2 regions of the Streptomyces sp. NPDC046977 genome follow, and region 2 is predicted to be linked to the other one. Evidence: riboswitches for the same ligand, from Rfam matches in the RefSeq annotation. Region 2 holds a riboswitch; the other holds the start of a gene.
The links. Region 2 has a riboswitch for cobalamin ahead of ABZ883_RS31875 (cobalamin biosynthesis protein). Riboswitches for the same ligand answer to the same signal wherever they lie in the genome.
Positions count from the first base shown of each region.

Region 1: it holds a riboswitch for cobalamin, as region 2 does, so the genes downstream of both, metE (5-methyltetrahydropteroyltriglutamate--homocysteine S-methyltransferase) here and ABZ883_RS31875 (cobalamin biosynthesis protein) in region 2, are expected to answer to the same signal.

Region 1 covers NZ_JBEYWO010000012.1:140,898-144,296, reverse strand. The annotation lists gene metE (5-methyltetrahydropteroyltriglutamate--homocysteine S-methyltransferase) at 1-1,988, opposite strand, end outside; cobalamin riboswitch at 2,172-2,318, opposite strand; gene ABZ883_RS20025 (hypothetical protein) at 2,436-2,783, opposite strand; gene ABZ883_RS20020 (acyltransferase) at 2,939-3,399, opposite strand, start outside.
Region 2 covers NZ_JBEYWO010000026.1:85,432-88,830, forward strand. The annotation lists gene ABZ883_RS31870 (cobyric acid synthase) at 1-699, opposite strand, end outside; gene ABZ883_RS31875 (cobalamin biosynthesis protein) at 696-1,691, opposite strand; cobalamin riboswitch at 1,745-1,874, opposite strand; gene ABZ883_RS31880 (hypothetical protein) at 2,020-2,235, opposite strand; gene ABZ883_RS31885 (inorganic phosphate transporter) at 2,280-3,399, opposite strand, start outside.

The sequences.
Region 1 (3,399 bases), on a different contig from region 2:
CCGAACTCGGCGTAGCACATGTGGGTGTGGATCTGCGTGTCCGGACGCACGCCACTGGTGGTCAGCCGGAACGCCTCGGTGGCCCAGGCCAGGTAGCCGGCGCGGTCGGCGGAGCGCAGCGGCAGCGTCTCGCGCAGGGCGGGCTCGTCGACCTGGATGACCGGCGTTCCCGCGCGCTCCAGGTCGCCGACCTCGTCGCGCAGGGCCAGGGCGACCTGGCGCGCGGTATCGGCGAGGGGCTGGTCGTCGCGGACGAAGGACCAGGCGAGCATGGTGACCGGACCGGTGAGCATGCCCTTCACCGGCCGGTCGGTGAGCGAGCGGGCGTAGGCCGTCCACCGCACGGTCATGGGCTCGGGGCGGGAGATGTCCCCGGCGAGGACCGGCGGACGGACGTAGCGCGTGCCGTAGGACTGCACCCAGCCGTGCTGGGTGGCGAGGTAGCCGGTGAGCCGCTCGGCGAAGTACTGGACCATGTCGTTGCGTTCGGCCTCGCCGTGCACGAGGACGTCCAGCCCGGTCTTCTCCTGGAAGGAGATCACCTCGCCGATCTCGGCCTTGATGCGCTCCTCGTACTGCGCCTCGCCGATCCGGCCGGCCCGCAGATCGGCCCGTGCCGTGCGGAGTTCCGCGGTCTGCGGGAACGAGCCGATGGTGGTGGTCGGCAGCAGGGGCAGGCCGAGGTGGGCGCGCTGGGCCGCCGCCCGCTCGCCGTACGGCTGCGAGCGGCGGGCGTCGGCGCTCGTGACCGCCGCGGCCCGTGCCCGTACGGCCGGGTCGTGGGTGATGGGCGACGAGGCGCGGGACGCCAGGGCGGCGCGGTTGGCGGCGAGTTCCCCGGCGATGGTGCCGGTTCCCCGGCTCAGTCCCTTGGCGAGGGTGACGACCTCGGCCGTCTTCTGCCGGGCGAAGGCCAGCCAGCGCAGGATCTGGGGGTCGATGTCGCGCTCGGCGGCGGTGTCGAGCGGCACGTGCAGCAGGGAGCACGAGGCGGCCACGTCGACCCGGTCGGCCAGTCCCAGCAGCGTGCCGAGGGTGGCGAGGGACTTCTCCAGGTCGTTGACCCAGATGTTGCGTCCGTCCACGACGCCGGCCACCAGGCGCTTGCCGGGCAGGCCGCCCACCGCGGCGAGCGCGTCCAGGTTGGCGGCGGCCGCCCCGGTGAAGTCGAGCGCGAGCCCGTCCACCGGTGCCTTGGCGAGCACCGGCAGGGCCTCGCCGAGCCGGTCGAAATAGGAGGCCACCAGGAGCCTCGGCCGGTCCTCGAGAGCGCCGAGGCGCCCGTACGCCCGCTCCGCGGCGCCGAGTTCGGCGGCGGTGCGGTCCTGCACGAGCGCCGGCTCGTCGAGCTGCGCCCAGCCGGCCCCCGCGGCACGCAGATCGGCCAGGACCTCCGCGTACACCGGCAGCAGCCGGTCGAGGAGGGAGAGCGGCTCGAAGTCCGCGGGGGCGCCGGGGGCGGGCTTGGCGAGCAGGAGGTAGGTCACGGGGCCGACGAGGACCGGCCGGGGCGCGAGGCCGAGGGCGAGGGCCTCCTTGACCGCCTCGACCTGCCGGGACGAGTCGGCCGCGAACACGGTGTCCGGACCGAGCTCGGGGACGAGGTAGTGGTAGTTGGTGTCGAACCACTTCGTCATCTCGAGCGGTGCCGTGTCCTGGGTGCCGCGCGCCATCGCGAAGTAGCCGTCGAGCGCGTCGGCGGCCACGGCCTCCCGGTGCCGCGCGGGGACGGCGCCCACCATCACGGTGGTGTCGAGGACGTGGTCGTAGTACGAGAAGTCGCCGGTCGGCACGTCGTGCACGCCGGCCTCGGCGAGCCGCCGCCAGTTCGCGCGGCGCAGTTCGGCGGCGGTGGCCCGGAGGGCGTCGGCGGTGACCCGGCCCTTCCAGTACCCCTCGACGGCCTTCTTCAGCTCCCGGTTGCCGCCCTGGCGGGGGTAGCCGTACACGGTGGGCCGTGCTGCCGCGGCTGCGGACTTGGTGGTCACGGAGATCTCCTTCGCGAGATGAATCCCTGAGATCCCGGATACGGGGCGAGAGCGCGAAGGCGATGCAGACCGGCGGCCGGGACACGCGCGTCGGGGCGCGGTCGTCCGCCAGGTATGTACGCCGACCCGCCCTCGAGGTCACCGGGATGTCCGCGCGCGTTCGGTCGCGCACGGGCAGCGGGCAGGTCTTCGGACTCGCGGGCACGCCTGCCGGGGGCAGACACCTACTGGCCGTCGCTTCCCAGACCCGGCCGGGCCCAGTGCGTATGACGGCGCTCGTTCCCACTCACCGCTGCGGGGCAGTCCCGGATTCCCACCGGGTTCCCTCTTGCGACGCGTCCCGCCTGGCGGACGGGGGCGAACCAGCTGCGTCCGCCAGCCTACGGCTCCCGGGGCCGCCATGGGCGACGGTGCCCGTATTCCGGGACGGCGGGTCGCGACGGCGGGTCAGCGGTGGGACAGCCTCCGCCCTCGGCGCAACACCCGTTCCGCCAGGACGACGTTGACGATCGCGGCGCACGTCAGCAGCACCACGTTCAGCGTCGCACTGCCGAGGCTCAGCCAAGCGGCTTCCTCACCGCCCGGCCCGGCCACGGGGGACCAGATCCCGCCGACCGCGGAGAGCGCCGCATAGCCCCCGTACATCGCCGGCAGCGCCACGGCCCCCGCGGGCAGGGTCAGCGCGACCGCGAGCAGGTAGTAGACGGCCTGCTCGTGAACGGCCCCTGCCACGGCGAGGCCCCCGATCAGCACGACGTACGCCGCCGCGGCGGCTCTCCCCACCCTGCGCTTCATGTCCGCCCCCACCGTGCGCGCTTCGGCCCCCGACCATCGTAGGGCGGGTACCGAACAGGGATCTCGGTCGACGGATGAACAACGGGTCGCCCGGGAGCCGCTGTTGCCGAGGGGCGGGAAGCCCGGCCGATCTGGCCGGCACATTGGAGTCGCCCCTAAGGCCGCATCCCGAACAGGAAGCGGGTCGTGCGCGTGCGGCGGACCAGGAGCTCGTAGGCGGTGAGGGTGAGGACGAGGGCGATCGCCACGAGCACGGCGTACTCGACGGGGATCGGCGCGGACCAGCCGGTCACGACGTAGGCGACGGCGACCACGATCGGCTGGTGCAGGACGTACAGCGGCAGCACGGCCGCGGCGAGGTAGCCGTAGAGGCGCCGGCGCGTCGTCGGGGCCGGGTGCGGCGCCGCAGGCGGTTGCTCGCGCCGCCGGCGGTCGAGGAGGCCCGGGATGGCGACCACCAGGCACCATCCGGCCGCACCGAACAGCGCCCGGGAGACGGTGGCCAGCATGGTCATCTCGGTGAACGGCTCGTCGGCCAGGGCGAAGCCGGGGCCGGCGGCCGCGAACAGCAGGGCGCCGAGCCAGGCCGCCGTCCCGGCATCGCACCGCATCGCGG
Region 2 (3,399 bases):
ACCGAGGCCGTGCTGATACGGCAGGACACCGTAGAAGCGGCGTCCGGTCAGACCGCTCAGCATCTCCAGCCCTGGTTCCAGCAGCGAGACGTCGCCGCGGAACTTGTTGACCAGGTAGCCGCAGACGAGTTCCTGGTCCTCGGGGCTCAGCAGCGCCGTCGTGCCGAAGAAGGACGCGAAAACGCCGCCGCGGTCGATGTCGCCGACGACGACCACCGGCAGCCGCGCGGCCCTGGCCAGGCCCATGTTGACGATGTCGCCGTGGCGCAGGTTGATTTCGGCGGGGCTGCCCGCGCCCTCGCAGATGACGGCGTCGTGGCGGGAACGCAGCTCCTCCAGGCAGCCGGTGACGGTCTCCAGCAGTTCCGCGCGGCTGCCGTTGTGGTAGCCGCGCGCGCTCATCTCGCCCACCGGGCGGCCCATCAGCACGACCTGGCTCGTGCGGTCGCCGCCCGGCTTGAGCAGCACCGGGTTCATCAGCGCGGACGGCTCCACGCGCGCGGCCTGCGCCTGCATGGCCTGCGCCCGGCCGATCTCGGCGCCCTCGCGCGTCACGTACGAGTTCAGCGACATGTTCTGGGCCTTGAACGGGGCCACGGACACGCCCCGGCGGGCCAGCCAGCGGCAGATGCCGGCCGTCACGACGCTCTTGCCCGCGTCCGAGGTGGTGCCAGCGACCAGCAGCGCGCCGCCGCTCATGCGCTCCTCCTCCGGCTCCCGCGGGCGAGCCGGTGCCAGGCCAGCCGGCCCCCGGCCGTGGCCAGCAGGGCCAGCGCGCCCACCCGCCGCGACAACCGCACCGCCCGCTCGATGTCCGCCACTTCCACCGCCCGGTTGCCCGCGCCGAGTACGGGCCGGTGCTCGACCCGGCCCCCGTACGCCAGCGTCCCCCCGAGCCGTACGCCCAACGCCCCCGCGAACGAGGCCTCGACGGGTCCGGCGTTCGGGCTGGGGTGCCGGCCGCCGTCCGCCTGCCAGACCCGCCACGCGCCCCGCCGGTCGGGGCCCGCCAGCACGGCGAGCGCGGCGGTCAGCCGGGCACCGGGGAAGCCGGCGACGTCGTCGAGGCGGGCCGACGCCCAGCCGAACCGGCGGAACCGCGGCGACCTGTGACCGACCATGGCGTCGAGGGTGTTGACCGCGCGGAAGCCCACGAGCCCCGGCACGCCGCCCAACGCGCCCCACACCAGGGCGCCGACGACGGCGTCCGAGGTGTTCTCCGCGACCGACTCGACGACGGCCCGGGCCATCTGCCGCTCGTCCAGCGCCTGCGGGTCCCGCCCGCACAGGTGGGGCAGCCGGGCCCGCGCCGCCGCGGTGTCCCCGGCGGCCAGCGCGGCGCCGATCGTCCGCGCCTCACGCCCCAGCGACGTACCGCCGAGCACCGCCCAGGTCGCGGCGGCGGTCAGGGCCACGGACGCGGCGGGGGAGCGGCGTACGGCGCGTGCGGTCCCCGCGGCGGCCGCCGCGGCGCCCCCGGCGCACAACACGGTGTAGAGCGCGCCCCGTCCGCGGTGGTCCTGCCACAACGCGCGCTCCAGCGCGCCCGCCACGCGCCCGAAGGCCGCGACGGGATGCCCGCGGCGCGGGTCCGCGAGGGCGAGGTCGGCAAGCCAGCCGAGAGCCGCCCCGGCGGCGAAGACCGACGGCGCGGCAGAGCCGGCGTCGGGTGTACGGCGGCAGCCGCCCATCGCTGGTGTCCTCACTCAGGGTCCGCGCCCTGGCTCGACGTGACCGGCGGTGAGAGTCTCCTGGCTCCCGGATCGGCGGCACCCCCGGCCTTCCAGCCCGTGGTACGGGCCGTGGCCGCTGGTGGAGGCGCGCTCCCCGGTGACAGTGGCGGGACCGCGCCGGATTCGCACCGGACTTCCTCTCCTGCCGCCGTGTGGCGGTTCCGATACCACCACGCGCCGATCCGGCCCGTCAACTCACCCCGTAGCGGCCCGGAAACGCGGAAACCCCAGCTCACGGCCGGAAAGGCCGGGAGCTGAGGCCGAGTTCACACCGCGTGGCGGCGTATCAGGCGACGATCAGGAGGATCCCGTACGCCACGGCCGCCGCGCACAGCGCGAAGCACGCGTACGCGCCCGCGCGCGCCAGGGCGCCCTGACCGCCCCCGGTGCCGGCCGGCCGGGACAGGCCGACGATGCCGAGGGTGAAGACGCCGACGAGACCGACGGTGACGGCGAGGCTGACGCCGAAGACGGAGCCGAGGGCAGCCCAGTCGATGTGCATGCTGCTGTGTCCTTCCGGGACGGGTGGGGGCTGCGGGCCCGGCGTCAGACGGTGGCCTTGGTGTGGCCGGTACCGGTCGCGGGCCCCGCGGGCGGCGGCGCCACGGCGGCGACGGCCGCGGTGACGATGCCAGGCTCCGCGGCGCCGGAGCCGGCGTCCGTGCCGGCGTTGACGTTGTCGGCGTTGACGTTGGTGTGGTCGACCGGCCTGCGGCGGGCGGCCACCCGGATCGCGGCGCACACGGCGAGCGCCAGCACGGCGACGGCGGTGACGCCGGCGTCGCCCTGGTCGGCCAGGAGCGCGGCGCCCGCCGCGACCAGGCCGGCGGCCGGCAGGGTCAGCACCCAGGCGGCGGCCATGCGGCCCGCGGTGCTCCAGCGGACGACGCCGCCCTTGCGGCCCACCCCGGCGCCCAGGACGGAACCGGAGCAGACCTGGGTGGTGGACAGCGAGAAGCCGAGGTGCGAGGAGGCCAGGATGACCGCCGCGGCGCCGGTCTGGGCGGCGAAGCCCTGCGGCGGCTGGATGTCGGTGATGCCCTTGCCCATGGTGCGGATGATCCGCCAGCCGCCGATGAACGTGCCGAGCGCGATGGCCAGGCCCGCCGAGCCGATGACCCACAGCGGCGGGTCGGAGTCGGGCGCGACGACGTTGCCGGTGACGAGGGCGAGCGTGATGACGCCCATGGTCTTCTGGGCGTCGTTCGTGCCGTGCGCGAGGGAGACCAGGCCCGCCGAGGCGATCTGGCCGGCCCGGTAGCCCCTGGCGGTCGCGGCCGGGTCGCTGCCGCGGCTGATGCGGTAGGTCAGGCGGGTCGCCAGCAGCGCGGCGACCCCGGCGACGACCGGCGCGCAGACGGCCGGGACGAGCACCTTCATCACGACCGCGTCGCCGTTGACCGCCCCGAACCCGGCGGAGGCGACCGAGGCGCCGATCAGGCCGCCGAACAGGGCGTGCGACGAACTGGAGGGGAGTCCCGCCAGCCAGGTCAGCAGATTCCAGACGATCGCGCCGACCAGCCCGGCGAAGATGACCTCGGGCCGGATCCCCGCGGTCTCGTCGAGGATCCCGCCGGAGATCGTCCTGGCGACCTCCACCGACAGGAACGCCCCGACCAGGTTCAGCACCGCGGACATCGCCACCGCTGTCCGGGGACCCAGTGCG